DNA from 2 places in the Tessaracoccus sp. ZS01 genome. Region 1 is predicted to be linked to the other one. Evidence: predicted binding sites of a transcription regulator. Region 1 holds the regulator's gene; the other holds the start of a gene.

Region 1 (15,919 bases):
CAGCTCGATGGCCTCCGGCTTCGTCTTGCCGCTGCGGATGTCCCAGTCGTCGAGCCACTGCTGGAGCGTCGGGCTGTGCACGGAGGTGACCGCTTCGTTGAGCTTGCCGCCGCGGTGCAGTTCGCCCAGGATCGCCGGCACGCCGCCGGCGCGGTGCACGTCCTCCATGTAGTAGCGCTCGGAGTTGGGCGCCACCTTGGCCAGGCACGGGGTGACCCGCGAGATCGCGTCGATGTCGGCCATGGTGAAGTCGACGTCGCCCTCCTGGGCCGCGGCGAGCAGGTGCAGCACGGTGTTGGTGGAGCCGCCCATGGCGACGTCGAGCTTGATGGCGTTCTCGAACGCGGGCTTCTGGGCGATGGACCTGGGCAGCACCGAGTCGTCGTCGTCCCCGTAGTACCGCTGGCACAGGTCGACGATGAGGCGCCCGGCCTCCTGGAACAGGCCCTTGCGCGCCGCCGCGGTGGCCAGCGTGGAGCCGTTGCCCGGCAGCGCCAGGCCGATGGCCTCGAGCAGGCAGTTCATCGAGTTGGCCGTGAACATGCCGGAGCAGGAGCCACATGTGGGGCAGGCGTTCTCTTCGATCCGGCCCAGTTCGGCGTCGCTGACGTTGGGGTCCACCGCAGCGACCATGGCGTTGACCAGGTCCAGCGAGCTCTCGACGGTACCGCCGTCCTTGATGACGGCCTTGCCGGCTTCCATGGGGCCACCGGAGACGAACACTGTGGGGATGTTCAACCGCAGGGCGGCCAGGAACATGCCGGGCGTGATCTTGTCGCAGTTGGAGATGCACACCATGGCGTCGGCGCAGTGCGCATTGACCATGTACTCGACGGAGTCGGCGATCAGCTCGCGGCTCGGCAGCGAGTAGAGCATGCCGTCGTGGCCCATGGCGATGCCGTCGTCGACGGCGATGGTGTTGAACTCGCGGCCCACGCCGCCCGCTTCCGCGATGGACTCGGAGACGAGCTTGCCCATGTCCCGCAGGTGCACGTGGCCCGGCACGAACTGGGTGAACGAGTTGACCACCGCGATGATCGGCTTGCCCCAGTCGTTGTCCGTGACGCCGGTGGCACGCCAGAGCGCGCGGGCGCCTGCCATGTTGCGGCCGTGGGTGGTGGTGCGGGAGCGGAGCGCCGGCATGGTGTGGATACCTCCAAGGGATTTGTGCTCACAACACAATAGCGGCCCGCTCCGCTGGCTCAGCTTGCGGTACGTACCGTGAGCACTTGGATGGGGTCGTCGGGCGACACGCCGAGAAAACGGCTCGGAACCACGTGACCCCATCCACTTGCTCATGATCCACTCAGGCGAGGTCGATCCAGCGCGACTCCATCGGCTCGAGGTCCAACTGCAGCGCAGTGATGTCGCCGTCGGAGACAAGGCCACCCACGCGGCCGGACACCGCTGTCGACGTCGCGACGGTGAGGTTGTTCATGACGAAGGCCCTGCCGGCGTCGGGGAACACCGCAATCTCGACCCCGGGGTTCGACGGGATCCAGTGGGCGTCGAAGTCGTTCTCGCGGCCGGCGGCCCAGTAGATGGCGCGGTGCAGCAACCGGGCGTTGTCGTGGCTGTAGGGCAGCCCAGCGGCGTAGACGGCCCGGCCGTTGCCGGTCTCCTTGGCCGCCAGGTCGACGGACTTGTCGGTGAGGCGCAGGATCCGGGTGTCGTCGTTCAGGGCAAAGATGTCGCCGGCCCCTTCGCCCACGTCGACCTTGGTGGAGTCGTCGAGGTGGGCCGTGATGAAGTGCTGGGGCTTCTCCACCGGGTAGCGGTCCGTCGACTGGCTGAGCCCCAGTTCCTTGTCGACGCCGAAAACGTCGGACAGTTGGAAGAAGGCCCCGTTGGCCAGCACCGCGGTCGGTTCACCCACTCCGATGAGGCCGCCGCCCTGGTGGACGAACCGGCGCAGCGCCACGGCCAGCGATTCGTCGAGCCATTCGCTGCCGCCCGAGAACGCCGTCTCCGCGGCGCCGACGTTCAGCACCACGTCGAGGTCGGCCAGCTTGCCGTCGCGGGCCTCATCGAAGCTGACGAACTTCAGGTCGAACGGGAGCCCGGCGAGGGCCTCCATGACGCCGAGGTAGGAGTAGATCTGCTTGTACCAGAGCGCGTGCGCCACCATGTGCGTCTGCCAGGTGCGCAGGCTCCCCCAGGCGTTGAGCACGCCGATGCGGATGGGCGCGTTCTCAGGACGCTTGCCCTGGCCCTCGTCGTGGATGGAGCGGAACTCGTCGCAGATCTGTTCGACCCGCGCCATGAAGTCGGGGAACTGCACAGCCAGCGACAGGTAGCCGCCGTACCCGATGCGGTCGAGCGGCGTGCGGGCGATGGCGCGGCGGGCCAGGAGCCAACTCTCGTTCGCCTCGCCGAGGGGGTCGCCGCCGGGGCGGAACACGTCGGGGAAGAAGTATGGGAGGAACCGGCCCTCGGTGAACTTCACGCCGGGGATGTCCGAGATCATGCGGCACGTGACAGAGGATCCGACGGAGCCCACGACACCGTCGATCCCGGTGCCGGCGAACAGTTCACCGTAGGGCTCGGTGCCCATCCAGTTGTCGCCGAGGAACATGAGGGCTTCCTTGCCGTACTCGTGCACGATGTCGACGAGTTCCTTGACGCGGGAGCAGACGAAGCGGGTGGTGAACTCGATCCAATCGCGGAACACCTTCGACGGCACCCGGAAGGATGAGTTGTAGTAGCCCTGATCCACGAAGTCCTCGGCGCGCAACCGGTAGCCGTACTCCTCCTCGAAGGCCTCCATGGCGAGCGGGTTGACGGAGGTGGAGTAGCCGAACCAGTCGACGTACTTCTCCTTGCCGAGGTCGTTGAAGACGAGCGTGAAGTGATAGAAGAACGTGGTGAAACGCACCACGTCGACCTCCGTGCGCTCTTCACACCACTTGCGCAGGGACGACTTCATGAACTCCCACGCGACGGGGTGCCGGGCGTCGTAGCCGACCTCCCGCACGCGTGACTCGTCGTCCCACCAGTTGTTGGTGATGTAGTTGTACATCTGCGTGGAGTCCCAGACCTGCCAGGCCAGGAAGTTCACCGTGTACACGTGGAAGGGCACAGGCTCAGCGACGGTGACGGACACGTCGGCGCCTGAGCCCTCGACCGTCCAGCCCTCCACCGGCACGACCTCGCCGGTGGTGCGGTCGATGACCTCCCACCAGCGCTGCACGTCGCCCTGGTCCGGCTCGACCTGGAGCTCGTAGTAGCCCTTCATGATCTCGATGGACAGCGGGCCCTCGGCGGGAGCGGCCACGCGCTCACTCATCAGATAGAAGCGTGGGCGGGCGTCGAGGTTGGCTTCGGCAAACGCCTGCTGACCGCGCGCCGGGAAATACGTCTCGTAGACCTTCACCCCCAACTGGGGTGTGATTTCAGGCAGCCAGGTCCCGTCCGAGTTGCGCACGGCGTCGGCGCCGAGCCGTGCCAGGATGCCGGGCAACTGGTCGTCCATGCCCTGTTCGATCGGGAGGGTCACTCGGCCCTTTGCGTTCATGCAGAGTCCTTCGCAGGTGTGTTGGTAAAGCGGTGTAGGTCAGAGACGAGTCTGGCACCCACGTGAGCGGTTCCGCACGTTGCGTGCAGACGCGCCGTCCACTCTGCGCGATTGCTCACTCCCCGACGGCGACGGGCCTCTCGGTGCCGCTGTACTGCGACCATGAACCCGGGTAGAGGCGGCCCCGTCCGAGTCCCGCGTACTCCATCGCAATGAGGTTGTGACAGGCGGTGATGCCGGACCCGCAATAGGAGATGGTCTTCGCCGCATCGTCGATCCCGCGGAAGCGTTCGCGCAACTCCACCGGGCTCAGGAAGTGGCCATCCTCCGTGAGGTTGTCCGTGAGCGGAAAGCTACGCGCACCGGGAATGTGTCCGGCCTTCGCGTCGATCGGCTCGGTCTCGCCACGGAAACGCTCAGCGCCACGGGCATCGATGACGATGCACCCGCGCGCGGCCTCCTCGATGGTGGCCAGCGCCTCGTCCGGCCACGGCGTGACGGTGAAGGTGGCAGGAGCCGGGTCAGGGACCACCGTGGTGAGTTCCCCGTCATAGGCGGTCATTCCGCCGTCGAGCAGGGCTGCGTCGCGGCCCAGCATGCGCAGGAGCCACACAAGGCGTCCGGCCATCGAGCCCCCCGCGTCGTCATAGGCCACGACGGTGGAGTCGTCGCCGATCCCGACGGCGGCGAGCCCGTCGGCGAAGCGCTGCGGGGTGGGCAGCGGATGGCGACCAAACTCAGCCGTGGGGGGATCCGCCAGCACCTCGTCCATCGGGACATGGACGGCGCCGGGAAGATGCCCGTGCTCATAGGCCCGGGCGCCGGAGCGACCGTCGAGGTAGTGCCGCACATCCGCGAGCACCACGTGGGGATGGGCCTGGAGCCAGGCCAGGTCGACTACTGGAGGAATCACCCGTCCAGCGTAACGTGGCTGAAGTCTGGCAACATTCCGTTCTCCAGCCCCCACCGCACCGCCTGGGAACGCCGTTCGACGCCGATCTTGCGATAGGCGGAGCGGATGTAGGACTTCACCGAGTTGATGCTCAGGTAGCTGCGGCTCGCGATGTCCTGGTTGGTCAGGCCGCGGGTGATGAGCGCCAGGACCTCCGATTCCCGCGCCGTGAGGCCGAAGTGGGCCCCCGGCCAGGCAAGGTCCTCAGGCGAGGTGAGGGTGTGCCCGTCGTGGTCCGCGGCCGGCTCTGAGATCACCACTTCACCTCGAGCGATGGCCTCGAGCGACTCCACCAGCTGGGCGGCGGACATCGACTTGTCGAGGTACCCCCGGCACCCTCTGGCGACGGCCTGCGCCGCGAGGTCGGGGTGCATGGTCCAGGTGTAGATCACCAACGCCCCCGTCCCCCGCGTGCCGATCAGGGCCTGAATGTCGGGGTCATCTTCGTGGTTCTGGCTGAACGTGTCGTAGAGGGTGACATCCACCGGTTCCTCCACGTGTGCACGGGGACCCATGTCGACGATCTCGACCCGATCCTCGTAGGGCGCGAGCATGCTACGGAGGCCATGCACGACCACTTCATAGTCGTTGAGGATTGCGATACGCAGTCGCTTGTCAGTCACGAGGGTCAATATACGCAGCAAACTGTGCAAAAGGCGGTGAAGGCGGAGAAACTCGCCCTGACTACCATTTTTGCCTCATCCCAAAGGGTGAGGCGGGGGGTCCGGCTGCCCTCACAGGGACCAGCCTAAGCCCGACCCACACGCGGACAGGGCCGCCCCGGACGTGTCCGGGGCGGCCCTGGGGTCAGCATCGTGTTGGTCAGCTGCAACCGCTGGTGGAGCCGCAGCCCTCGCAGACGTAGCAGCTGCCCGACGGGCGCATCTTGGTGCCGCAGGTCATGCACAGCGGCGCGTCGATCGCCGCGACACCCATAGCCTCCATCAACTCCGCCGTCGTGTGCGCGTCGATCAGCGAAGGCTGACGGGCGCCGTCCACGTTGAAGTCGTCGAACTCGTCGTTGCGGAGCTGCTCGGCCTCGGGCATCCGGGCCTCATCCTCCTCCGACAGGTAGCTGCCGGTCTCGACGTAGCGGGCGCGCTCACCGGCGGTGTAGATGCCGAGCTCGGCGCGGTCGTCGAACGTGAGGTAGTCCAGGGCCAGGCGGCGGAAGATGTAGTCCATGAAGGACTGCGCGATGCGGATGTCGGGGTCGTCCGTCATGCCGGCGGGCTCGAACTTCAGGTTGGTGAACTTCTGCACGAAGCTCTCCAGCGGCACGCCGTACTGCAGGCCGATCGACACCGCGATGGAGAACGCGTCCATCACGCCGGACAGGGTGGAGCCCTGCTTGCCGAGCTTGAGGAACACCTCGCCCAGGCGGCCGTCGTCGTAGGCACCCGACGTCATGTAGCCCTCGGCACCGCTCACAGAGAAACTCGTGGTGCGCGAAGCACGCGACTTGGGCAGGCGGCGGCGCTTCGGACGGTACTCGATGCGCACCTCGGGCTGCGGGGCTTCCTTCGCCTCGTCGACGGTCTTCTTCTTGCCGTCGGAGAGGGGCTGGCCGACCTTGCAGTTGTCGCGGTAGACCGCGAGCGCCTTGAGACCGAGCTTCCAGCCCTGCAGGTAGACGTCCGCGATCTCCTCAACAGTGGCGTCCTCCGGGAGGTTGACCGTCTTGGAGATGGCGCCGGAGAGGAAGGGCTGCACGGCAGCCATCATGCGCACGTGACCCATGGGCCTGATGGCCCGGGTCCCCATGGCGGTGTCGAAGACCTCGTAGTGCTCGGCGGCCAGACCGGGCGCCCCGATCACGTGACCGTGGGTGCCGATGAACTCGACGATGGCGTCGATGTCCTCCGACTTGTAGCCGAGGCGCTTGAGCGCGCGCGGGACCGTCTGGTTGACGATCTGCATCGAGCCGCCGCCGACGAGCTTCTTGAACTTCACGAGCGAGAAGTCCGGCTCGACGCCGGTGGTGTCGCAGTCCATCATGAAGCCGATGGTGCCGGTGGGCGCCAGCACGGAGGCCTGCGCGTTGCGGAAGCCGTTCTTGGCGCCCAACGAGACCACGTGGTCCCACTCGCGGGTGGCGACGGCATGCAGCTGGCGGTCGTCTGCCAGCACGCGCAGGTCGTCGTTGGCAGCCTGGTGCTTGCGCATCACGCGCTGGTGGGCCTCCGCGTTGACGGCGTAGCCGTTGTACGGGCCGACGATGGCGGCCAACTCAGCCGAGCGGCGGTACGAGGTGCCCGTCATGACCGACGTGATCGCGGCGGCGGTGGAGCGCCCACCATCCGTGTCATAACCCTTGCCCATGGCCATCAGCAGTGCGCCCAGGTTGGCATAGCCGATGCCCAGCTGGCGGAAGTTGCGGGTGGTCTCGCCGATGGACTCGGTGGGGAAATCAGCGAAACAGATCGAGATGTCCATCGCGGTGATGATCAGCTCGACCGCCTTGACGAACGTCTCCGCGTCGAAGGTGCCGTCGGGCTTGAGGAACTTCAGCAGGTTGAGCGAGGCCAGGTTGCACGACGAGTTGTCGAGGCTCATGTACTCGGAGCAGGGGTTCGACGCCGTGATGGGGCCGGTCACCGGGTTGGTGTGCCAGTCATTGATGGTGTCGTTGTACTGGATGCCGGGATCCGCACACTCCCAGGCCGCCTTCGCCATCTTCTGGAACAGGTCGTTCGCGTCGACCTCCTCGATCACGGACCCGTCGCTGCGGGACCGCAGCCCGAAGGTGCCACCGTCCTCGACGGCGGTCATGAACTCGTCGCTCACGCGGACGGAGTTGTTGGCGTTCTGGTACTGCACAGAGGTGATGTCCTTGCCGCCGAGGTCCATGTCGAACCCGGCGTCACGCAGGGCGCGGATCTTGTCCTCTTCGCGCGCCTTGGTCTCGATGAACTCCACGATGTCCGGGTGGTCCACGTCGAGCACGACCATCTTGGCGGCCCTACGGGTGGCGCCACCGGACTTGATGGTGCCGGCCGACGCGTCGGCGCCGCGCATGAAGGACACCGGGCCGGAGGCGGTGCCGCCGGAGCTCAGGAGTTCCTTGGACGAACGGATGCGGGAGAGATTGAGACCGGCGCCGGAGCCGCCCTTGAAGATGAAGCCCTCTTCCCGGTACCAGTTGAGGATGGACTCCATGGAGTCGTCGACCGAGAGGATGAAGCAGGCGCTGACCTGCTGCGGCGAGGGGGTGCCGACGTTGAACCACACGGGCGAGTTGAAGGAGAAGTACTGGTTGAGCAGCATCCACGTGAGTTCGTGGCCGAAGATCTCCGCGTCGGCGTCCGTGGCAAAGTAGCCGTAGTCGGCGCCGGCCTTGACGTAGCTCGTCACCACCCGGTCGATGAGGGTGCGCAGCGAGTCTTCCCGCTCGGGGGTGCCGACGGCGCCACGGAAGTACTTCGTGGTGACGATGGTGGAGGCGTTGACGCTCCAGGACGACGGGAACTCCACGCCGTGCTGCTCGAAGACGGTCTCACCGGTTCGCCAGTTCGTCTGCACCACGTCGCGGCGGTCCCACTCAACTTCGTCGTACGGATGCACGCCCGGCTTGGTGAAGACGCGGTCGATGACGAGACCCTTGGCCTCTGTGTCCGAGGACTTGCGGCGGGAGGCCCGCGCTGCGGTCGCTGTCATGGTCAAAACCCCTCTGATTCTCTTGCTGCGTTTGATTGGATGTGAAGCTGATGTGTTGCTCAGCCGAGGAGCGGCTCTTGGGCGGTGAGCTGCTGGAAGGCAGCTCCGCCCTCGGGTGCCGGCTTCCTGGTGGTTGCGCTGAGGCGCAGGGCGTCGATCTCGCGCTGGAAATCGTCGACCGACTCGTAGTTCTTGTAGACGCTGGCGAAGCGGAGGTAAGCGACGGAGTCGAGTTCCTCCAGTGGGCCGAGGATGGCCACGCCGATCTGTTCCGAAGGGATCTCCGCCTGGCCGGAGGCCCGGAGGGACTCCTCCACACGCTGGGCGAGAGCGGCCAACTGCGCCGGTGTGACGGGACGGCCCTTACAGGCCTTCGATACGCCGCGCATGACCTTCTCGCGGCTGAACGATTCGACGACGCCGGACCGCTTCACCACCGTCAGGATGATCTGTTCGATCGTGGTGAACTTGCGCTCGCACATGGGGCACATGCGACGGCGCCGGATGGCGGAGCCGTCGTCGGTCGCGCGCGAATCCGACACCTTGGTGTCGCAGTGGCGGCAGAACGGGCAGTGCACTGTGCGGGCCTTCCTCAAGCGATGGAGCGAGTGGACAACAGTGCCACACGGGAGCGGTTCCTCACAAGTGGCGAATCACGTTCGAATCACAACTTGTAGGGGAATCACATCAGTGCAACCACTAGATGTAGGGATCACACTAGGCGCGGCCCATCACGAAGGCAAGAGACACGCCGAGGGGAATTCGGCGTGTCCGACAAGAGGATTCAGGGCTGCGTGACGTGGGCCCATGCGGGGTCACCGGCGACGTACGCCACCGCCGGATCCGGCGACACGAAGCCGTCCACCAACTGAGCGGCGGAGACGGCGCCGCCGGCCAGTGCCAACAGCGACACCACCGCGACCTTGACCGCGAGCCACGGGGAACGGCGCTCCGGGCTCACGACGCGGCACGAGGCAGCGGCGCCCGTGCGGCCGGGTCCCACCGGGCGGGCAGGACTGAGGCGGGGCAGATGGAGATCAGGGCGGCCGGCCGGGGACACGGTGACGACCCGACGACCGGGCGTGCCGACGATCTGGAAGCGAACTGCGCTCGACGTGGTCATGACTGACCTCTTTCATTCCTAGAACAAGTGTTCGATTGAAACGCTACCCCATGTGCGGATCAGATTCAAACATTCGTTCGAAGCGTGTTGTGTGACACGGGATTTCGTGACGTGAACCACTCAACACGTCCCCTCTGACAAAATTCGTCGACCATCGACACGCCTACGCATTTCGAACAGGTGTTCCAGCTAATGGCTACCATGGGGGCCATGGCTGACAAGACGAACCGCCCGCGCCGTGGCCGCCCGAGCAACGCAGAGATCGAGGCACAGCTCGCAGGCTTCCCCATTCCCGACGGACCGGATTACGGGCTCTCCCGCAGGCAACTGGCGCTGGTGCACGTGATCAAGGACGCCATCGAGGACCTCGGCTACCCGCCCAGCATCCGCGAGGTGGCGGACAGGGCCGGGCTGGCGTCGACGTCATCGGTGACCTACCAGTTGCGCATGCTGGAGCAGAAGGGCTTCATCCGCCGCGACCCGAACCGGCCGCGTGCCGTCGTGCTGACCCTGCCGGACGTGCCCAAGCTCCCCGAGGAACTGGATTCGGCGCAGGGATGGGATGCGCGTCCCTCGGCGGTTGCCGCCCCCGTGTTGGGCCGGATCGCGGCCGGAGGGCCGATTCTGGCCGAGGAGCACATCGAGGACGTGTTCGCGCTGCCGAAGCAGATCGTCGGCGACGGCCAGCTCTTCCTCCTGGAGGTCAAGGGCGACTCCATGATCGATGCGGCGATCTGCGACGGTGACTGGGTGGTGGTACGCCAACAGAAGGACGCCACCAACGGCGACATCGTCGCCGCGCTGCTCGACGACGAGGCCACCGTCAAGACCTACAAGCTGCAGCAGGGCAAGGTGTGGCTGCTGCCGCACAACGAGCGCTACTCCCCCATCGACGGAACGCACGCCAGCATCATGGGCAAGGTCGTGGCGCTGCTCCGCAAGGTGTGATTCTGCGGTAGGTCACTCAACGTCGCCGCGGAGGCGGCGGAGTGCCGACACTGCCACATCGCCATCCGTGGTGGCCCAGAAATCCGGTAACGACGCGGTGAGGAAGGATCCGTACCGCGCGGTGGCCAACCGTGGGTCGAGCATGGCCACCACTCCCCTGTCCTCGGAGCGCCGGATCAGCCTCCCGGCCCCCTGGGCCAGCAGCAGTGCGGCATGGGTGGCGGCCACACTCATGAAACCGTTGCCCCCCGCGTCGTCGACCGCCTTCTTCCTGGCCTGCATCAGCGGGTCGTCCGGCCTCGGGAACGGGATCTTGTCGATGATGACGAGCTGGCACGACTCTCCGGGGACGTCGACGCCCTGCCACAGCGACATGGTGCCGAACAGGGCGGTGGTGGGCTCGTCGAGGAAGCGTCTGGTGAGCTCCGACAGTTGGGCGTCGCCCTGCGCCAGGATGGTCAGGTCCGGTAGTTCCCGCCTGCAGTAGTCGGCGGCCTGGTCAGCCGCCCTGCGTGAAGCGAACAGCCCCAGCGCCCTGCCCTCCGCCGCCCAGACCAGCTGCGCGATCTCCGCGAGGGTCTTTTCGTGCATCCCGTCACGGCCCGGCGGCGGCAGCCGGCGGGCCACGTACAGGATGCCCTGTGTGCGGTAGTCGAACGGCGAGCCGACGTCGATGCCGCGCCACGCGAACTCGTTGTCCCCCTCGCCCTCGGCCTCAAGCCGGTCTGCCGCGCGCAGCCCGACGGCGCCCGCAGCGGGTTCGAACGCCCCGCCCAACGTGAGCGTGGCAGAGGTCAGCACGGTTGGCCCTTGGCGGAAGACCTGGTCCCTGAGGAGGCCCGACACGTTGAGCGGCGCCACGTACGCGGCGCGCCCCATGATGTCGGACTCTGTCACCCAGACGACGTCCTGGGGTTTCAGAGCGGCGATGCGCTCCGCGATGTCGAAGATCTCCCTGACCGAGGACGTGGCCTGTTGACGGTCCGGGTCGTCGGTCACCTTGCCGAGCGCGCTCACCACGCGACGGGACACGTCGCGCAGCGCTGCCGCAGCGTACGGCAGTGGCGCGGAGGACTCCGTGATGCGGGTGAGTTCTGATTCGTCCAGGGCCTCGCGCAACGTGTCCACCTGGTCGAGGAAATCCACGCCGAGGTCGTCGTCGAGCCAGGTGAGTGCCCGCCGTGCGGCGCGATCCACGATGCCGGGGGTCAGCTCATCCGTCGCCGCCGTCGTGATCCGGCTGACCAGTTCGTGGGCCTCATCCACCACGAGGGCTGCGTGTTCCGGCAGCGCGGTGCCGCCGTGCATGGCGTTGATGGCCAGCAGCGCATGGTTCGTGACGATGAGGTCCGCCTCGCGGGCGACTTCACGGGACTTCTCGACGAAGCACTCCGCCCCGAACGGGCAGGCCGACACCCCCAGACACTCCCTCGTGGGGATGGACACCTGCGACCAGCCGCGGGCGGTGTGGGTGGGCGCGTCGTCGCGGTCTGCCAGGCCGCCGCTCTCGGCCTGGCCCTCGATCCACTCGCGCAGCGCCAGCACCTCGGCGCCGAGCCTGCTCACATCGTCGGCCTTCGACTTGGCCGCTGCCTCCGCCATGGCTGAGGCGCCGATCAGGGAATCCTGGTCCAGGTCTGATCCCTGACGGGCCCGGTAGAGGCAGGCGTAGTTGGTGCGGCCCTTCAGGATGGCCGCCTTGGGCCGCTGGCCCGTGACCTCCTCCACGGCGTCGAGCGCCGTGGGGATGTCCTTGGTCGCCAGTTGGGCCTGGAGCGCCAGGGTTGCCGTGGCCACGACGACGACCTCGCCGGTGTTCACGCTCCGGGCGAGCGCGGGTGCGAGATAGCCGAGCGACTTGCCGGTACCTGTCCCCGCCTGCACGAGGAGGTGGGTGTCATCCTCGAACGCCGCCGCCACTGCGTCTGCCATGGCCTGCTGACCGGGGCGCGCCTCGCCCCCGATGTCGCCGACCGCAGCCGCCAGAATGGCTACGTGATCAGTCACGGACGAACTCGGCCAGCTCATCGGCAAGATCAGGGCGCACCCGCGCGCTGATCAGCGTGCCGTCGCCGGTGTGTTCGAGCGAATCGATCACGGCCGTCTTGTGGACCTTGTCCACCAGGTCTCCGCGGTTGTAGGGCACCAGAGCGGTGAGCGCGACCTCCGGACGCGGGAGCCGCTCCTCGAGCGCCTCTCGCAGCGCCTCGAGGCCGCGGCCCGTCCGCGCCGAGATGACGACGGCTTCCGGGTGCTTGGCGCGCAACGCCATGATACTGGCGGCATCCGCGACGTCCGCCTTGTTGAGGACCAGCAGCTCCGGCACCGAGGCTGCGCCGATCTCCGACAACACGGTGCGGACGGCCCTGATCTGCCCCTCGGGATCCGGGTCTGCCGCGTCCACCACGTGGAGCAACAGATCCGCCTGGGCCGACTCCTCCAAGGTGGAGCGGAACGCCTCGACGAGGTCGTGCGGGAGGTGGCGGACGAAGCCGACGGTGTCAGTGAGGGTGAACACGCGGCCGTCGTCGGTCTCCGAGCGACGGGTGGTGGGGTCCAGGGTGGCGAACAATGCGTTCTCCACCAGCACCCCCGCCCCCGTGAGCCGGTTGAGCAACGACGACTTGCCGGCGTTGGTGTACCCGACGATGGCCACCGAAGGCACCTGGTGACGACGCCGCTCCGCCCGCTTGGATTCCCGGGTGGCGTCCATTTCGCGGAGCTTGCGGCGCAACTGCGAGATCCGGGTGTGGATGCGGCGGCGGTCTGTCTCGATGCGGGTCTCACCGGGGCCTCGGCCACCGATACCTGCACCGCCGGCGACGCGGCCACCCGCCTGGCGCGACAGGTTGCCGCCCCAGCCGCGGAGGCGCTGCTTGAGGTACTGCAGCTGGGCCAGTTCGACCTGGGCCTTACCTTCGGCGCTCTTGGCGTGCTGGGCGAAGATGTCGAGGATCAGTGCTGTGCGGTCCACCACCTTGACCTTGATCCGGTCTTCGAGGTTTCGCAGCTGCGCGGGTTCGAGCTCGCCGTCGCAGATGACGGTGTCTGCGCCAGTGGCGCGCACCACCTCAGCGACCTCCAGCACCTTGCCGCGGCCGATGTAGGTTGCCGGGTCCGGGTGGGAGCGACGCTGGACCAGCGCGTCGAGCACCTCTGAGCCGGCGGTCTCCGCCAGCAGCTTGAGCTCGTCCATCGCGTTGTCGGCGTCTTCCTGGGAACCGGTGGTCCAGACGCTGACCAGCACCACGCGCTCCAGCCGCAGTTCGCGGTACTCGACCTCGGTGATGTCCTCGAGTTCGGTGCGCAGGCCGGCGACGCGGCGCAGCGAATGGCGGGCGGCCAGGTCCTCCTGTTCGCCGTCGTAGTCAGGCTCCAGCTCGTCGTCGTCGTAGCCGAGCAGGTCGTCGTCAGAATTAGTCATCGTCTGCTCATTCTTCCAGCCCAGCGCCTGACAACCAAGGGACGGGCACGGGCTGTGGATAAGTCAGATCCAGAATTCCCCGCGCCCGATGATCACCGCAGGCCCGGTCAGGCGGGCCGCGTCGCCGGCGAAATCGACCGTGAGGTCGCCGCCCGGGACCGTCACGTCGACGCTGCCGTCATGCTGGGCGCGCTTGCGATAGGCAGCTGCGGTGGCCACGACTCCGGTGCCGCAGCTCTGTGTCTCCCCCACGCCTCGCTCGAAGACGCGCATGGACAGCTTGCCCGGCTCGTCGACCCGGACGAACTCGACGTTGACGCCCTCGGGGAAGGCGGCGGCGGGTTCCCACGTGGGGGCATCGTGCAGGTTGAGGGAGTCGAGGTCCTCGTTCCGGAGGAACACCACGGCGTGGGGGTTGCCGACATCCACCTTCATCGCCGGCCACTCGCGCCCGCCGAGCCGGACGGTGACGTCCTCGTCGGACACGGTGGCGTCCCCCATGGTGGTGCGGATCAGGCCGTGCCTGGCCACTTCCACCCGACGGAGACCCGCCCGGGTGGCGACGTCGAACTCGCCGTTGTCCACCAGTTGCTCGTTGATCAGGTGGCGGGCGAAGACGCGCAACCCGTTGCCGCACATCTCGGCGATGGATCCGTCGGCGTTGTAGTAGTCCATGAACCAGAGCGAGCTGTCGCCCTCCCAGCCGCGGATGCTCGACGCCCGGACCACGCGGATCACGCCGTCGGCGCCGATGCCGCTGTGCCGGTCACAGACCATCTGGATGAAGTCGGGATGCATCTCGTGCATGCCGTAGGAGTCATCCAGGATGATGAAGTCGTTGCGGGTGCCGTGACCCTTGTGGAAACTGAACCGACGCATCACGCCCTCCTGAGTTTCACAAGTCTATCCCTGTGAGCACGCTTTGGACCGCGGCAGGGGAGGTTGCGTCCAGCCACGTGATGCGGGGATCGCGCCGGTACCAACCCAGTTGGCGCCGGAAGAACCGTCTGGTGGCCCGCTGTACCTCGGCGCGGGCCTCCGCTTCGGTGAGTTCGCCGTCGAGGAAGGCGACCACCTGTCGGTAGCCGATCGCACGGATCGCTGTGACGCCGTCGCGCAGGCCGCGCTCCAGGAGGGCCGAGACCTCCTTCACGAGGCCCTGTTCCCACATCTGTTCGACGCGCAGGTCGATCCGCCGGTCCAGCTCCGCCCGGTCCAGGTTCAGCCCGAACTGGTGCACGTCCTCCAGTTCGTAGGTCCATTCGGGGATGACAGGGGCATGGCCCCCCGTCAGTTCGAGAACCTCGAGGGCCCGGACGATGCGGCGGCCGTTGGCGGGCTCGATGGCGGCCGCCGACTCAGGCGCCAGTTCGGCGAGCCGACTGTGCAGCGCGTACGGCCCGACCCGGTCGAGTTCCTGCTCCCAGCGGGCCCGGACGTCCACGTCGGAAGCCGGGAACTCGAAGCGGTCGGTGATCGCACGGGTGTAGAGCGCCGAGCCACCCACCAGGATCGGGATGACCCCCCTGGCGCGGAGGTCGGCGATCGTGGCGCGGGCGAGCCGCTGGAAGTCTGCCACCGACGCCCGTTCGGTGACCTCCGCGATGTCGATGAGGTGATGGGGCACCTCCCGCCGCTCCTCGACGGTGGGTTTGGCCGTGCCGATGTCCATCCCCCGGTAGACGAGCATCGAGTCTGCGTTGACCACTTCGGCGGGATGCCCGCGCTCTGCCAACGCCAGCGCGAGATCGACGGCGAGGCCTGATTTGCCTGTGGCCGTCGGGCCGACGAGAACGATCAAGGGAAGGGACACGCCCCCAGTCTGCCAAAAGCCTGACGCGCGGGTCTCCGGGGTGTGCATGATGGGGACCTCACCCCACCACCCGAAGGACATGACATGGGACTCTTCGACAACCTCGATGACCTGGCCAAGCAGCACGAGACGCAGATCGAGGAGGGCATCGAGCGTGTCGGCGACTTCGTCGACGACAAGACCGACGGCAAGTACGCCGGTCACGTGGACAAGGCGCAGGACTTCGGCAACGACCAGCTCGACAAGCTCACGGGCGACCAGCCCAGGCGCCCGGCCGACCAGCCCAGGCGCCCAGCCGACCAGCCCTGATCAGTTGCAGCCGGTGGCGGCGGGCAGTGGCGCGGGCTTCTCCAACGTGGGCATGCCCAGCCCGACGCCCGCCGGCCTGGCCCCTCCCTGCGCCGCCTCCCACGCGTCCCCTCCGCGGGTACGCCTGAGGTTGGTGGGCAGGAGGTCCGAGTTCAGGTGGTGCGGCGCCGCATGCGTGA
Region 2 (15,919 bases), 100 kb from region 1:
GGCCTCGACGCGGCCCAGTTCGAGGCCGACTGGGCGCAGCCCGCACTGCGCCAGGCCGTGCTCACGGATTCGCAGGAGGCGCAGGGCATGGGTGTGTCGGCCACGCCGGCCTTCGTCGTCGGCACCCAGTTCTTCACCGGCGCGCAGCCGATCGCCGAGTTCGAGCGCGTCATCGAGGCCGAGGCCGCCAAGCTCGGATGACGATCGGCTATGCGGGGGCGTTCCTCGGCGGCATCGCGGCGATCCTCAGCCCCTGCGCGGCGTTGGTGCTGCCCGCCTTCTTCGCCTATGCCTTCGGGCAACAGCGCGCCCGGCTCATCGGGCGCACCGCGCTGTTCTACCTGGGCCTGTTGCTGACGCTCGTCCCGCTGGGGCTGGCTGCCGGGGCGCTGGGCGGCCTGCTCACCAGGCACCGCGACACCCTCGCACTCGTCGGTGGCATCGTGCTCATCCTCTTCGGCCTCATCATGGCGCTGGGCATCCGGCTACCGATCCCCGGGCTCGCGCAGCGTGGCGACCCCAAGGGCCCCATCGGGGCGGTGCTGCTCGGTATGACCTATGGCTTGGCCGGCGCCTGCACCGGGCCGCTGCTGGGCGCGGTGCTCACCGTCGCGGCGGTGGGCGGCAATGCAGTGCGGGGCGGCCTGCTGCTCGCGCTGTTCGGCGCGGGGATGGTGGTGCCGCTGGTGATCCTGGCGCTGCTGTGGGACCGGCTGCGGCTGGGGGAGCGGCTCAGGCCCCGCCCGGTCAGGATCGGCCCGTTCACCACCTCTGCGCTGGGTCTCGTCTCCGGTCTGCTGTTCATCGGCGTCGGGGTGCTGTTCATCACCACGGACGCGACCGCGGGCATCGGCGGCATCCTCGACGCGACGCAGCAGTTCCACCTCGAGTCCTGGCTGCGCGAGGTGGGTCTCCGGATCCCCGACCTCGCCGTCGTCGGGGCCGTGGTGGTGGTGGCGGGTCTGCTGCTGTGGGGTTGGCTGCGCCGTCCGACGCGGCCCTAGCCCCGGCGCCCCAGCCGGGGCGGCGTGAACGCCTTGTTGGTTGGGCGCGGGTCCTCGCCGGTGAGCCGCTCATGCAGCGCGTAGACGGCCAGGGCTGCGCTCGCCAACTGCCCCCAGGGAGCCTCACCTGCGGGTGAGGTGACGGAGGCGCGAAGTTGCCGGCCGTCGTCGATCGGGGTGCCGAGAGTTGCTCGGCGCTGCCACCAATGAGGCTTCAGCACGTGGGGCCGACAGTCGATGTCGGCCGGCCCGTCGTGCGAGTCGACGGTGCGCACTCCCCGTTCGGCCACCCGCTGGCGCAGCAGGCCGACGAGGCGCTCGGCGGGCTGCGGGGCCCCGGCGTCGTCGGTGACCTGCCAGCGGCCGAACATCCGTTCTAGCAGCAGCGGGAGCGCGGCCGTGCCCGGATTCTCCGGGCCCAGGGAGAGCACCACCTCTGACAGCGGCGTCCGGAGTCGCTCGGCGACGTCGGCGACGCTGCGGTCGAGCCAGAGCGAGGCCCGTTGTTGCTTCGTGCGCACCGGTTCCGTGCCCTCCAGGGCGTGCTGGCGGAAGGCCTCCCACACCGGCAGCAGGTCGTCGAGCAGGTCGCGCCAGCGCGCCGCCTCCTCCGGGCCGAAAGTGGCGGACAAGGCGTGGTACTGCGCACCCCGCTCCGCGGGGAGGTCGAGCGTGGTGCCGTCGCTGAGGTGGTGGCGGCGCGGTGGCGCCTCGGTGAGGGCCAGCCCCGCGCCGTTGAGCGCGGTGACCAGGTGGGCGCCGGATTTCTTGAACAGGTCACGCCAGGTGGCGGGCAGCACGATGGTCTGCGGCAGCGGGTCGACGGTGTGCCCGGCCGCCTCCAGGGTCACCTCATGCCCGAGCCTGGCCAGCCGCGCGGAGGCAGCCAGGCCGGCCAGCGTGGCGCCTCTGACGATGAGCATAGGACTGATCGTAGGGCCTCGCGCCCGGGCTGTCGGCGCCCCTCCGGCCGGGCGTCGGTGCACCTGCGCACGGATCGCCGGCGCCCCTTTTCTTTTGTCGGACGGGCGATCTATAGTGAAGATCACCGCACGCTTGTTCGATTAGTTCGGGGAAGCTCTGGTCCGTATCAAGCGTGAGGTGAGGGGCCACCCCGGCCCGGCGCGGCTTCGACCCCTGCGCCGGGCCGGGGTTCCCGGGTCGAAAAACATCATGTGTTCTATTCGAACTTTCCCCGGGAGGTGGCCCCCATGCGCAGGTACGACGACCCCATTTTCGTGTTGTTCAGAGAAGAGCCCAGACAGTTCATCTGGCGCGACAGGCTGCTGCTGGTCAAAGAGGTGCAGGCCCGGTGGAGCCGCGCCACGCCGTGGTGGGCGGGGCAGCAGGCCCGCGCCGCCCGCGGCGAGAGCGTCGACCAGCCGGCGGGGTCGGATCTCCTCGGAGAGCTGGAGGTCTGGCGCGTCGAGGCGGGCAACGGCCGCCACCGGGGCGTCTACGAACTGGCCCGTACCGTCGGCGCGGAGAACTGGGTGCTCCAGGCGGTGCTCGACTGATGTTCCCCCACCTCAGGGTGGCCTCCGGCTACTCCTTCCAGTACGGCGCCTCCCACCCCAGCGCGCTGGTGGCGGAGGCCGTCGCCCACGGCATGGACGCGCTCGCCATCACAGACCGCGGTGGCCTCTACGGTGCCGTCCGCTTCGCCAAGGCGTGCCTGTCCGCGGGCATCGCGCCCATCGTCGGCGTTGATCTCGCGGTGCGGCCCGACGGCTGGCTGGCCCGCCGCAGGCCCACTGCGGCGCGGGGTGGCCAGTTGCGCGACGCGCGGCTCCCGCGCGCCGTCGTGCTGGCCACCTCCCGCTCGGGGTGGGGCACGCTGTGCCAGCTCATCACCGCGGCCCAGCAGGCCGGGGAACGGGCAGACCCGGTGGTGACCCGCGAGATCATCGCGCAGCACTGCGCCGGCCACGACGTGGTGGTGCTCCTGGGCGCGGATTCGCAGCCGGGTGAGCTGCTCGTCGCCGGCCGGCCCACCGAGGCCGCCGACGAGGTGCGGAAGTGGCGCACGGAGCTGGGGGAGGGGCTGTTCCTCGCCGCCACCAACCACCAGACCGGTGGGCGCGGAGTCGCCTCGGCGCACCAGGCCGCCGGCCTCATCAGGCTGGGGGACGGCCTGGGCATCCCCGTGGTGCTGACCAACATGGTGCGGATGGCCCGGCGTGAGCAGGCCGCCACCGTCGATGTGCTCGACGCGGCACGCCGCCTCGTCCCCCTGGACGTGCGCAACATCGACCGCCGCAACGCGGAGGGTCACCTCAAGGGCACCGACGCCATGACGCTGGCCGCGGGGGAGGCCGCGCTGCTGGCCGGGCGCCCTGATGCGTCGGCGTTGTTGGCCGCCACCCGCGGCCTGGCGGAGCGGTGCATGCTGGACCCCATCGGCGACATCGGTCTGGGTGAGATCCGGCTGCCGGAGTTCGAGACCCTCGGCACCACCGCGGAGGAGGCGGCCGGCGTGTTGCGCGCCCGCTGCGAGGCCGGCCTCACCGAGCGCTACGGCACGCTGGACAGGCAGGCCCTGGACCGCCTCGACGACGAACTCACCGTCATCGGCAAGCTGGGGTTCGAGTCGTACTTCCTCACCGTGGCAGACGTGGTGGGCCTCATCCGGGACCTGGGTATCCGCTGCGCCGCGCGTGGGTCCGGAGCGGGGAGCCTCGTCAACTACGCGCTGGGGGTCTCCGGGGTGGACCCCATCAAGTACGGGCTCATCATGGAGCGGTTCCTGTCGCCGCTGCGCGTGGCGCTGCCCGACATCGACCTCGACGTCGAATCGGCGCGCCGCACGGAGGTCTACGACAAGATCCTGGCCACCTTCGGCGAGCAGCGAGTGGCGTGCGTGGCGATGATCGAGACCTACCGCGTGCGCCACGCCGTGCGCGATGTCGGCGCGGCGCTCAGCCTCCCGCCGGTGGAGATCGACGCCATGGCGAAGGCCTTCCCGCACATCCGTGCCCGCGACGCCCGCGCGGCGCTGCGTGACCTCCCGGAACTCCGGGCCGCGGGGCTGGGGGAGGAGCGTCTCGACATGCTGTTCTCCCTGGTCGAATCACTCGACGGGCTGCCCCGGCACATCGCGCTGCACCCCTGCGGCGTGATCCTCAGCGACTCCTCGCTCGGCCAGCGCACCCCGCTGGAGCGCAGCTTCGGTGGCTACCCCATGAGCCAGTTCGACAAGGACGACGTCGAAGACCTCGGCCTGCTCAAGCTCGACGTGCTCGGCATCCGCATGCAGTCGGCCATGGCCCACGCGCTCAGGGAGATCAGCCGCACCGCAGGCCCGGCGCCGGACATCGACGCGCTCGCCCCGTTCGATGACAGCGAGGTATACGACATGATCGCCCACCGCGCCACGCTGGGTTGCTTCCAGATCGAGTCGCCCGGCCAGCGGGAACTGGTGGGCAAGTTCGGGCCGGAGACGTTCCACGACATCATCGTCGACATCTCCCTGTTCCGGCCCGGCCCCGTGAAGTCGGACATGGTCACCCCGTTCCTCGAGGCCCGGCAGGGCTGGACGGAACCGGAGTACCTCCACCCCAGCCTCATCCCCGCCCTCGAGCAGACCTTCGGGGTGGTGGTCTTCCACGAGCAGATCATCCAGATCATCTCCATCGTCACCGGCTGCTCGCTGGCCCAGGGCGACGAGGTGCGCCGCGCGCTGGGAGATCGTGAGGGCCAGACGAAGGTCAAGGAGTGGTTCGTGCCGAAGGCGCTGGCCAACGGCTACCCGGAGCCGATGTGTGAGGAGATCTGGGCCATCCTCGAGGCGTTCGCCTCGTTCGGGTTCTGCAAGGCGCACGCGGCTGCCTTCGCGCTGCCCACGTACCAGTCGGCGTGGTTGAAGCGGCATTATCCCGCGCACTTCCTGGCCGGGATCCTCACGCATGATCCGGGGATGTACCCCAAGCGGTTGCTGTTGGAGGAGGCACGCCGGATGAACATCGCCGTGCTGGGCCTCGACGTCAACCGCAGCGTGCAGGACTACCGGGCGGAACCGCTCGACGACGTGGCCGGAACCGATGAGACGGTGCGGCTGCCGGAGAACCTGGCGATGGAGCATCCCTCAGCACCGGCGCTCAGTGCCCACGAACACCCAGGCCCAGATACGGACGGCCTGCCCCGGGTGGAGGGCTGGGGGATCAGGCTGTCGCTGTCTGATGTGAAGGGCATCGCGGAAGAGGAGATGCGCCAGATCGTGGCCGCCCGGCCCTACACGTCGCTGACGGATTTCTGGTCCCGCGCGAACGTCTCGGAGCCCGTCGTGGAGCGGCTCATCCTTGCCGGCGCATTCGACCGCCTCTACGGCATCGGACGGCGCGCCCCCGTCCAGCGGCGCACCCAGGTGACCCGGCGTGACCTCCTGTTGGCGCTGGCAGACCTGCACCGCGAACGCCGCGCCGACAGCCGGGTGGGGGCGCTGCAGGGCGCGTTCAGCTTCGGCGACGAGGAGGCCGAACCCACCACTGACGTGGTGCCCACCGGCCTGGCGGAGATGGACGACGAGCAGCGGCTCAAGGCCGAACTCGAGATCCTCGGGCTGGACGCCAGCCACCACATCATGGAGCGCTACCTTCCGTTGCTGCGCGCCATCGGCGCGGCCAGTTCCCGCACGCTGCTGCAGCGCCGCAACCGCGACGAGGTGCTCGTCGCGGGGGTGAAGGTGGCCACCCAGACCCCTCCGGTGCGCTCCGGCCGGCGGGTGATCTTCCTCACCCTCGACGACTCCACCGGCCCGGTGGACACCACCTTCTTCGAGGACGTCCAGGGCCCGTACGCGGCCACGGTGTTCGCGTCGTGGATCCTCTTGGTGCGGGGGCTCATCAGGCGCACCGGCACCCGCGGCCTCTCCATCCGCGCCACCGGCGCCTGGGATCTGGGCACCCTGGACGCGGCCTGGCGCGCTGCGCTGGACCAGGGGGCGACGGAAGCTGAGGCCATCGCCGCGGTGACGGCCATCCTCGACGAGGTACCCCAGGGCTACTCGCTGGTGGGGGAGTGGAAGCCGGCTGAGAAACCCCAGGTCGCGCCGGAGCCCCCGCTCCCGGCCGACGGCGAGGAACCGCCGCCGGATCCCCAGAACCACACCCGGGCCGGAGGAATGGGCCGTAGGCGGGTGCTGGTGCATGCCAGCGGTTTCAAGCAGTCCCCCTACTCAGACATCAAACCGGCGGGCACCGGGGCCGCGGATGCCCCGCGCAAACTGTGGCACTCCAGCCCCGGAAGCTCAGGAAGGTGATCCCCATGCCTACCACCCGCAGCCGCGTCTCCACGGGCGGCCTCCCGCAGGTCGTCGTGCACGTGGACATGGACGCGTTCTACGCCTCGGTCGAGATGGCGCGCCACCCCGAGCTGCGCGACGTGCCCATGTTCGTCGGTGGCTCCACCCGGGGAGTGGTGCTGTCGGCCAACTACCCGGCACGCCGCTACGGCATCACCGCAGGCATGCCGTCGAGCAGGGCCCGGCGCTTGTGCCCCCAGGTGGCCGTCGTGCACCCTGACCATGACCACTACGGCGCGGTCTCCACGGGCATCGGGGAGATCTTCGACACGTTCACGGACAAGGTGGAGATGGCCTCCATCGACGAGGCGTTCATGGACCTCACCACCGCCATGCGCCGCCTCGGCGAGGACCCGGTCGCCGTCGGGGAACAGTTGCGTGCGCAGGTGATGGACGAGCAGGGGGTGGCGTGCTCCGTCGGCATCGGCCCCAACAAGTTCATCGCCAAACTCGCCTCGAAGCAGGCCAAGCCGGACGGTTTGCGCCTGGTTCAGGCCCAGGACGTGATCGCGTTCCTGCACCCGCTGCCTGTCGATGCCATCTGGGGAGTGGGGGAGGTCACTGCCGGCAAACTGCGCAAGCTGGGGCTGGAGACCGTACGGGACCTGGCGAACACGCCCCGGGCCACACTGCAGCGCGCCATGGGCGACAACCTCGGTGCCATGCTGTTCGACCTCTCCTGGGGCCGCGACGAGCGCTCGGTGCTGGCCCGTCAACCGGCGGAGCACAGCGTCGGCTCGCAGGAGACGTTCGCCCGAGACACCGACGACGCCGCCATCGTCGCCACGGAGATCCTGCGGATGGCGGAGCGTACCGCCGCCCGCATGCGGGCGCAGGAGATGGTGAGCCGCACGGTGACGTTGTCGGTCCGGTTCGCAGACTTCACCACCATCACCCGTACCGGCACGCTCAAGGCGTTCACAGACCGCACCAACGACGTCTACGCGGAGGCCATGCGGCTCTACGGCAAACTCAACCTGCAGCGCGCCCGTATCCGGCGGGTGGGCGTGCGGATGGAGAAACTCGTGCCGAAGGCCACCACCTACGAGCAGCCCGCCCTCGACGAGCCGGCGCACGGCTGGAGCGAGGCGGAACAGGCGGTGGACAGGGCGGTGCTGCGCTTCGGCCCGAAGGCGGTGCAGCGGGCCAGACTCACCCGACGGCCCGCGCTCCACGCCTCGTGATCCCAAGCCACCCGCGGCAATCCCCACCCCCCGGGCAATCCCGGTACCCCACCCCGGTATCGTGGGCACCACCAACCAGATGTGAGGACCCTCAGTGAAGAAGACCCTGATCGCCGTGGCCGCAGCCGCGTTGCTGCCCGTCGTCGCGGCCTGCTCCGGCGCCCCGGCGCCTGTCGGAACCCCAACCACGTCGGCGTCCGCCGAGTCGGACTTCCTTGCGGAGCACAACCTCGACGGCAGGTCGGTACGCGAGATCGTCACCAGCCTCGATGCCACCAACGACGACAGGGAGACCGGCCCCTACGGCTCCGTCCGCCCGGGAGAGCTCGTTCTGAGTGATGACACCGGCGCCGAGGTCACGCTGCCCGTCGACGAGGGCTTCTATCTCTCCGTGGCGCCCTACTTGACGCAGACCCACGAGTGCTACAACCACAACCTCGCCTCATGCCAGGGTGAACTGGCCGGTCAGGAGATCGAGGTGTCCATCGTCACGCCAGAGGGTGAGCAACTCGTCGATGAGACGGTCACCACCTATGACAACGGGTTCGCCGGTTTCTGGCTGCCCGCAGGCATCCGGGCCACCATCACGGTGGCCCATGACGGGAAGTCCGCCACGCAGGAGATCTCCACCGGCGTCGAAGACCCCACCTGCATCACCACGATGCAGCTGGTCTGAGCCTCAAAGGTCGCCCTGCTGACGTCGACGCCAGCGCTCCTCGAGCTTGTCCATGAAGTCCTGGCTGGATCCCGCACCGGGGGAGGTGCGGGGGCCGCCTGAACCGGGCCGGCTGGGCTGCGCGTCGTCAGACACGCGCCGCCAGGAACTGATTCCCACGAGGGCGCCGCCTAGCATCAACAGGAAGCCGCCGATGCTGACGGCGGGATGCACCTGCACGCCCACGATCAGCACCACGACGCCCACGATGAACACCAGCCCTGCGATGGCCGCACGACGACGGTGCAGCTTGATCTGCGTGGTACCGCTGAGTGCGTCGGCCAGCTTCGGGTCCTCGGCCTTCAACGACGCCTCAAGCTGCTCCAGCAGCCTCTGTTCCTGTTCAGACAGCGCCATGGCCTTCTCCCTTACTACCGGTGGCGACCATTCTATGCCGGGGAATCGTCAACCCCAAGAGCAATCTGGCTACCGGCCCAGCCGCCACAGCGACGCGGGCAGCAGCACGGCACGCAGGCGCGCTCCCCGGGTGGCCTGGCCAGCGAGCGCCTCGCGTAGCGTGCCCACCTCCGCGGGGAGTTCGGCGACGGGCGCGCCGTCGCGGGAATACCGGCTGCGCTCCACCGTCGCGGCGATGGCGGCGAGTGCCTCCGCGCCCCGGGGCGACAACTGTTCCGCTGCCTCCCGGCCGACCGGTCCGGGTGAACCCTCGGGCCAGCGCAGGCCGTAGTCGGCGAACATGGCCTGCACCTCCCGCCAAGCCCGGTCGGTCGCCTGGCCGGGGTCGCCGTCGGACCGCAGACGCGAGGCGCGCAGCCCCAGGCGGACCAGGGCGGGCAGAGCGAGCGCCAGCAGCACCAGCAGGGCGATCAGCAGCCCCCGGACCACCGGCCCCGGGCCATCGTCCACCGTGGTAGGCGCCGTCGGTACCGGCTGCATGGTGGGCGGCACCGTGGTGGGCTGCGGGGTGGGCGCCGCGCTGGGCGTGGGCGACGGCGAAGGGCTCGTGGCAGGCTGCATCGCCGAGGGATCCACGTATTCCGGGTCGCCCTGGTACGCGGGGGTGGGCTCGAACGGCACCCAGCCCAGGCCCTCGAAGTACAGCTCGGGCCACGAGTGGGCGTCGTGCGAGGTCACCAGGTAGCTGCCGTCCGCCTGCTGTTCACCGGGGACGAACCCGACGGCCATCCGGGCGTCGATGCCTTCGATCCTCGCCATGGTGATCATCGCGGCGGCGAAGTGGATGCAGTAACCCGAGCGGGCCTCCAACAGGAAACTCGAGATCGTGTCCGTCCCGGCGGTGTTCGGAGCCTCCAGCGTGTAGCGGAACGCGTCGGAGCGCAGGAACCGCTGAATGGCCAGGGCCTTTTCGCCCGCGGTGGTGGCGCCGGCGACCACGTCGCTGGTCAGGGCGGTGACGCCGGGGCTCAGCCCGGCGGGGACCTCGCGCGTGACGGCGCTCGGCAGGCTGCCGGGGTTCGCCTGCGACACCTCCTCGCGCGTGGGGGAGGGCAGCGTGGACTCGACGCGGTAGCCCAGGTTGACCGTCTGCTGCGTGCGGTTCGGGCCCGAGGCGACGATCGCGAGCGTGTCCGGGTCGTGACTCCACGCGCCGTCGGCGTCATAGGAGGCCGCCGCGAACGGGGCGGGGAGGTACTCGGACGGCACCGCGTCCATCTGGACGTCGACCGTCACCTGCTCGCCGGGGAAGTCATGGTCTCCGTCCAGCCCCGAGCGGCTGAGCGACATCGGCACCAGTCCGGCGCCGGAGGAACTGAGGTTGGGAAGCGCCACGGTGCGCATGTACACCGGCCCACCGGTGCTCGTGCGGTACGTCAGCACAGGGCTGTCCGTGGGGCGGCGCAGGTCCTGGTCGAGCCGCACGGTGGGGTCGCTGAGCTGGATGGGGCCGTCCTGGCCGCCCTCCGTCCAGGGACGCTTGTCTCCCAGGGGCACCATGGCCGACACCAGGATCGCCACCACCAGCGCGGCAGCGCCGAACGCCCACCCGACGGAGACCCGCGACAGGTGGTGGGAGCTCGCACGGGAGGCCTTGCCCGCCGCTTCGCCCGCGCCCGTGGAACTCAACAGGATGGCGATGAAGCCGGCGACGACGGGCACGAGCAGCAGCCAGTCGAGGTCGTCGATGCGCACGAGCGCCGCGACGCCGTAGGTCAACGCCAGGGGCGCGATCGTCCAGGCGGGCTGCTCGAGGCCGTTGACCAGCAGTTCGACGATGATCACCAGCAGGGCCGCGAGGATGAGGCAGAGCCACACCAACCCGGGTTCCGGCTCCAGTGGCGGCACGCCGGTGCGGATCACCTCGACACCGTCTGCGGTGAGCGCCCGGAGCGAGGCCAGGGGATCCCCCCGGGGCGCCAGCGCCAACCCGCGCCAGGCGAGCACGCCGAGGATCACGAGCAGCTGGACGAAGAGGACCAGCGCCCGCGGCGCCCGCAGCAGCCCCATGACGAGCCCGACGGTGCCGGCCGCGCCCAGGATGAACCAGGCGTGCGCCCACACCTGCTGGGTGTCGGAGACCAGCGTGGACAGCGGCAGCATCGACAACCACACGGCAGCGGCCACGATCACGTGTGAGAACGGGTGGTGGGTGAACCTCATGTCGTCACCCGCTGCCACACCTGCGGAACGGGCTCGCCCGGGCGGAACGTCTCGACGCGCCAACCCCGGCCGAGCAGGAACCTGATCGCCTCGCGGTGCTCGTCGTGCTCGGCGTCCCAGGCTGAGGCGTCCGGCGCCAGGGCGATCAGGCTGCGCGCCCGTCCGCCAGCGGCGGCGAGGGCGGCCGCGTCCGCGTTCGACAGGAGGCCGGTCACGGCCACGAGCGAGGCCACCGAGGTCAGCAGCTCAGGGTCGTCGACGGCGGAGCCGAGCCACGTCTCCTCCGAGGTGGGAAGGTCCGTCATCGCCTCGATCATCAACTGGCGCGAGGCCTCGCCCACGCTGTGCCCCGTCTCGAAGACGCGGCCGGAGGGGGCGATGATGGCGAGCTTGTGGCGGCCCTCACTCAGGAGGGCGGCCACGGAGGTGACCGCGGAGACGGCCCACTCGAGGGAGCTGTCCGCGCCGTCGCCCAGGTGCGCGCTGCGGCGGGTGTCGACGATGAGGGTGCTCGACGGATCCCACGGGTGCTCCTCGAGCCGCACCATGAGGTCGTCCTTCTTGGCCGTCATCTTCCAGTGCACGCGGCGCATGTCGTCGCCGTGCCGGTGTTCGCGCACGAGGACGTCGTCGGCGCCTGCGGAGCCGATCCGCTGAGGGGTGGCGTCGCCGGCGCTGCCGAGCCCGGCGCCCCCGGCCAGGTCGTCGAGCCGCCAGATGCGCGGCGTGACGCGGAGCACGGAATCGCGTCCCTTGGCGATGAAGCCGCGCAACGCCAGCCCGAGCGGGTCGCTGGCCTGAGCCCAGAGGGGGCCGACGCTGAACCGGCCGCGGCGCAGCGCCTCGACGGTGTAGCCCACCGCCTGGCTCCATTCGCCGAAGCCGCGCGCGATGACGAAGGACGCGCCGCCGCCCAGCGACGCGTCGGCGGCATCGTGGAAGCGCAGCGCCGACGCCTGGGCCGGCGACTGGTTCAGCACGTGGAGCACCACCCTGGTGGACGTGCCGACGGGGATGGTGGGCGGGGTCAGGGAGCGTTCATGCGTCACGAGGGGACGCGCGAGGACGAGGTAGCCCAGCGCCAGCAGCGGCAGGGCAGCCATCACCAGGCCGACCCAGAGCACGTCGACCTCGCCGATGTAGGCGGCGCCGCCGATGACCAACGCGCCGCTCAGCAGGAGCGTGATGCCGCGTCCGGTCAGCCGGGTGCCTCGACGCACGGGTCAGCTCCTGGCGGGGGTGGGCACCGAGGCCAGCACGGACGTGATGATGTCTGCCGGGTCGCGGCGCGCCACCTGGGCCTCGACGGTGGGCAGCACCCGGTGGGAGAGCACCTCGGCGGCGAGCGAGCGCACGTCCTCGGGGATGACGTAGTCGCGCCCACCGAGAGCCGCCTCCACGCGCGCCGCTCGCATGAGGTGCAGGGAGGCGCGGGGGCTGGCGCCGAGCCGCAGGTCGGGGTGCTGGCGCGTGGCCTCGACGATGCTGACGATGTAGTCGTTGATCACCGGTGCCACGAACACGCCCCGGATGGCGTCGATGGCGGCGGCGACGGAGGCGGCGTCCGTGACGGCGCTGACCGTGGCGAGTTGGTCACCGCTGGCGTGGTGGGTGAGCATCGCCACCTCGGCGGTGCGGGCCGGGTACCCCATGGTGATGCGGGCCATGAAGCGGTCCCGCTGGGCCTCGGGGAGGGGATAGGTGCCCTCCATCTCGATGGGGTTCTGGGTGGCGATGACCATGAACGGCTGACGCAGCTGGTAGGTCTTGCCGTCTGCCGAGACCTGGCTCTCCGCCATCGCCTCGAGCAGGGCGGACTGCGTCTTGGGGGAGGCGCGGTTGATCTCGTCCCCCAGCACGATGTGGGCGAAGATCCCGCCGGGCTTGAACTCGAACTCGCGCGTCGACTGGTTGAACACCGACACGCCGGTGACGTCGCTGGGCAGCAGGTCCGGCGTGAACTGGATGCGCTTGACGTCGCCGGAGATGGCGCGTCCGAGCGACTTAGCCAAGACCGTCTTCCCCACGCCCGGGACGTCCTCTATCAGAAGGTGTCCCCCCGCCAGCAGCACGATCACGGCCATGCGGATCTGGTGGGGCTTGCCCTCGATCACGCGCGCCATCTCCGAGGCGATGCGGCTGGCGAGTTGGGACACCTCATGCAGTGACGGTGTGGCGGGCTGGTTCACCGGAGGCTCCTCGATGTTCGTGCGGCAAGCACACCAAGACTAACCGTGCCCGGAAGCCTTCACGAGTGTCGCTCGACAACCCACCCACTTCCCGCCAGATGGAGGACAGGCGTGCCGCTCGACGACTCCCGAGCAGAAAAGGGGCGAACAAGCACAACCCACCGACAAAAAGTGGTGGGCTGGTGGGGGAAAGTGGGGTACCGTGGTGCGCAGTGGAGCGAAGTGGATGACAAGTGGGGGAAGGAGGCCTGGCATCGCATGTTTTTCATGGGGACGTACACACCGAAACTCGACGAGAAGGGCCGGCTGATCCTTCCCGCCAAGTTCCGCGACGCGCTCGAGCACGGCCTGGTCGTCACAAGAGCGCAGGACAGGTCGCTCGCGGTGTATCCCAGGGCCACCTTCGAGGCCAAGATGTCCGCCCTCATGAGCGCCCCCAGCACCGTGAAGCAGGTCCGCGACTACCAGCGCATGCTGATGGCCGGGGCCAGCGACGAAGTTCCGGACAAGCAGGGGCGCATCACCATCCCGCCCCCGCTGCGCGAGTACGCGAATCTGGATCGCGAGGTCGTGGTGATCGGCGCCGGAGAGCGCGCCGAGATCTGGGACGCCCAGGCATGGCACGAGTACTCCCAGGCCAGCGAGGAGGGTTTCTCCGAGATGGATGACGAATTCGTCGCACTCACCGGCTTGTGACCCACCCGGTGGCTCCCGGCCGGTCAGGCCCTGATCTCACTTCCCCGATGTCAGGTCCGGCCCGGAAGGGAACCACTGGAGGGGGCACCCACCAGAACAACACAGCTTTCAAGAAGGGTCGAAACAGCATCATGCAGGGCTTCACAGACGTGCACGATCCGGTCATGCGTGACCGCATCGTCGATCTGCTGCGCCCGGCACTGTCACGGCCGGGCGCCATCTACGTCGACGGCACCCTCGGCCTCGCCGGGCACGCCATCGCGATCCTCGAGGCCTGCCCCGAGGCCCGGTTGATCGGCATCGACCGCGACCTCGACGCGCACGCCGTCGCCGTCGAACGACTCGGTGACCTTGCGGAGCGAGCCACCCTGGTACACGCTGTCTACGACGAACTGCCCGAGGTGCTCGACGACCTCGGGATCCAGAGCGTCGACGCCATCCTCCTGGACCTCGGCCTCAGTTCCCTCCAGATCGACCGCACCGAGCGCGGCTTCGCCTACCGGGTCGACGCACCCCTCGACATGCGGATGAACCCGACGGAGGGCCCAACCGCCGCCGACGTGCTCAACACCTACTCCGCCCGAGACCTCTCACGCATCCTCTCGCGCTACGGCGAGGAACGCTTCGCGGACCGCATCGCCCGTGCCATCGTCGAGCATCGCCCGTTCGAGACCTCCGCCAGGCTGGTGGAGACCATCTCGGGTGCCATCCCCGCTGCGGCCCGCCACACCGGCGGCCACCCGGCCAAGCGCACCTTCCAGGCGTTGCGCATCGAGGTCAACCGCGAACTCGACGCCCTCAACGGCGTGCTGCCGGCGGCGATCGACGCGCTCGCCCTGGGCGGCCGGATGGCAGTGCTGAGCTACCACTCGCTCGAGGACCGCGCCGTCAAGCGGGCCTTCGCCGCCAAGGCCACCGACCGCGGCCCCCGCGACATGCCGCTGGTCCCTGACCACCTCAAGGCAGAACTGGCACTGCTCACCCGAGGTGCCGAGAAACCCACCCCCGAAGAGACCGCCGCCAACCCCAGGGCGGCCTCCGCGCGACTCCGCGTGGCCGAACGAATCAAGGAGGCAGCATGAGCGCCGAGCCCATCACCACCGACGATCCGGTCGCGGCTGCGCCCGCCCGGCCCAGGCTGGGGGTGGTTCCGCAGTCTGTGGGGGCCACCGTCTCGACGGTAGGGTTCGTCAGCATCCTCCTCGGCCTGATCGCCGTCGGTCTGGCCGGCGTGACGATCGTGACCACCAACGTGGGCGCGCAGTCGCGTGAGCTCTCGAGCCTCCGCCGCGATGCGACGGAGCTCAGCTACACGTCGGCCGCTCTCGAGTCGCACATCCAGCGGATGTCCAGCGCCAACGCGCTCGCGCTGCGCGCCAGCGAACTCGGAATGGTCCCCAACCCGTACCCCGCCTTCATCAACCTTGCCGACGGGACCGTGACCGGTGTGCCCACCCCGGCCACCGAGGACGAGATGCCCTTCCTGCGCGGCATCGCCACCAAGCCCGTCCCGGCTCCTGTGCTGCCCACCCCGAGCCGGCCGGCGCAACCCGCGGACCCCGGCTCGGACAGCGAGCTGGTGGCAGTCGGAGCGTCTGGAGCCCAGGAGTGAGCGGGGAGAAGCGGCCCCGTGCGAAGCGGCCGGCCGAGCAGCCCCCCGCCCAGAAGCGGCCATCCCAGAAGCGCCCGTCACAGCAGGGGGACACGCAGAAGCAGTCAGCCAGGAAGCAGCCGGCCAAGAAGCAGGCGTCCAGCCGCACGAGCGCGGCGAAGCCCGCCGCCAAGCCGAAGCTGCGCACCTCCAGGCCCGCCGGAGCACCCCGGACCTACCGCAAGACGGTGCGCCTGCCCGTGGGGCGTTCCTCCGTGCGGATCCGCGTGTTCATGCTGGTGTTCGCCCTTCTGCTCGGCGTGGCGGGAGTGCGGGCCGTCCAGCTCCAGGGCCTCGACTCCCAGGCGTTCGCGGCCGAGGCCGCCGCCAAGATGCAGTCGAAGCGGGAGCTGCCCGCCACGCGGGGAGAGATCCTCGACCGCAACGGTGTGGTGCTGGCCAGCACCGAGCCGGCCATGCTCGTCTCCATCGATCCCGACATGGTGCGCACCAACGGGGCGGACAAGCGCTACGCCATGAGCAAGCGGAAGCTGGAGGAGACCGAGCTGGCGCCCAACGCAGTGGCCGAGATCCTCGCCAAGCACCTGGGCGGCCGCAAGGAAAAGTACCTCACGCTGATCGACACGCCGGACTCCCGCTA

The links. The regulator LexA, encoded in region 1, represses DNA repair genes until DNA is damaged. The targets are predictions, from matches to a motif close to TCGAACANNTGTTCGA.
Region 2: the regulator LexA is predicted to act here: its motif matches at 2,053-2,068, upstream of C3E87_RS00750 (DUF6504 family protein).

What each region holds. Positions count from the first base shown of each region.
Region 1 covers NZ_PQFE01000001.1:248,997-264,915, reverse strand. The annotation lists gene ilvD (dihydroxy-acid dehydratase) at 1-1,143, opposite strand, end outside; gene gnpA (1,3-beta-galactosyl-N-acetylhexosamine phosphorylase) at 1,307-3,514, opposite strand; gene C3E87_RS01265 (sulfurtransferase) at 3,630-4,427, opposite strand; gene C3E87_RS01260 (response regulator transcription factor) at 4,424-5,089, opposite strand; gene C3E87_RS01255 (vitamin B12-dependent ribonucleotide reductase) at 5,289-8,123, opposite strand; gene nrdR (transcriptional regulator NrdR) at 8,183-8,701, opposite strand; gene C3E87_RS01245 (hypothetical protein) at 8,908-9,246, opposite strand; gene lexA (transcriptional repressor LexA) at 9,457-10,194, shown strand; gene C3E87_RS01235 (ATP-dependent DNA helicase) at 10,207-12,126, opposite strand; gene hflX (GTPase HflX) at 12,194-13,618, opposite strand; gene dapF (diaminopimelate epimerase) at 13,682-14,497, opposite strand; gene miaA (tRNA (adenosine(37)-N6)-dimethylallyltransferase MiaA) at 14,514-15,431, opposite strand; gene C3E87_RS01215 (antitoxin) at 15,516-15,740, shown strand; gene miaB (tRNA (N6-isopentenyl adenosine(37)-C2)-methylthiotransferase MiaB) at 15,741-15,919, opposite strand, start outside.
Region 2 covers NZ_PQFE01000001.1:148,388-164,306, forward strand. The annotation lists gene C3E87_RS00735 (thioredoxin domain-containing protein) at 1-201, shown strand, start outside; gene C3E87_RS00740 (cytochrome c biogenesis CcdA family protein) at 198-1,004, shown strand; gene C3E87_RS00745 (hypothetical protein) at 1,001-1,927, opposite strand; gene C3E87_RS00750 (DUF6504 family protein) at 2,216-2,521, shown strand; gene C3E87_RS00755 (DNA polymerase III subunit alpha) at 2,521-6,261, shown strand; gene dinB (DNA polymerase IV) at 6,267-7,487, shown strand; gene C3E87_RS00765 (CueP family metal-binding protein) at 7,582-8,163, shown strand; gene C3E87_RS00770 (DUF3040 domain-containing protein) at 8,167-8,559, opposite strand; gene C3E87_RS00775 (transglutaminase family protein) at 8,629-10,782, opposite strand; gene C3E87_RS00780 (DUF58 domain-containing protein) at 10,779-12,002, opposite strand; gene C3E87_RS00785 (MoxR family ATPase) at 12,006-12,971, opposite strand; gene mraZ (division/cell wall cluster transcriptional repressor MraZ) at 13,230-13,667, shown strand; gene rsmH (16S rRNA (cytosine(1402)-N(4))-methyltransferase RsmH) at 13,799-14,749, shown strand; gene C3E87_RS00800 (hypothetical protein) at 14,746-15,279, shown strand; gene C3E87_RS00805 (penicillin-binding protein 2) at 15,552-15,919, shown strand, end outside.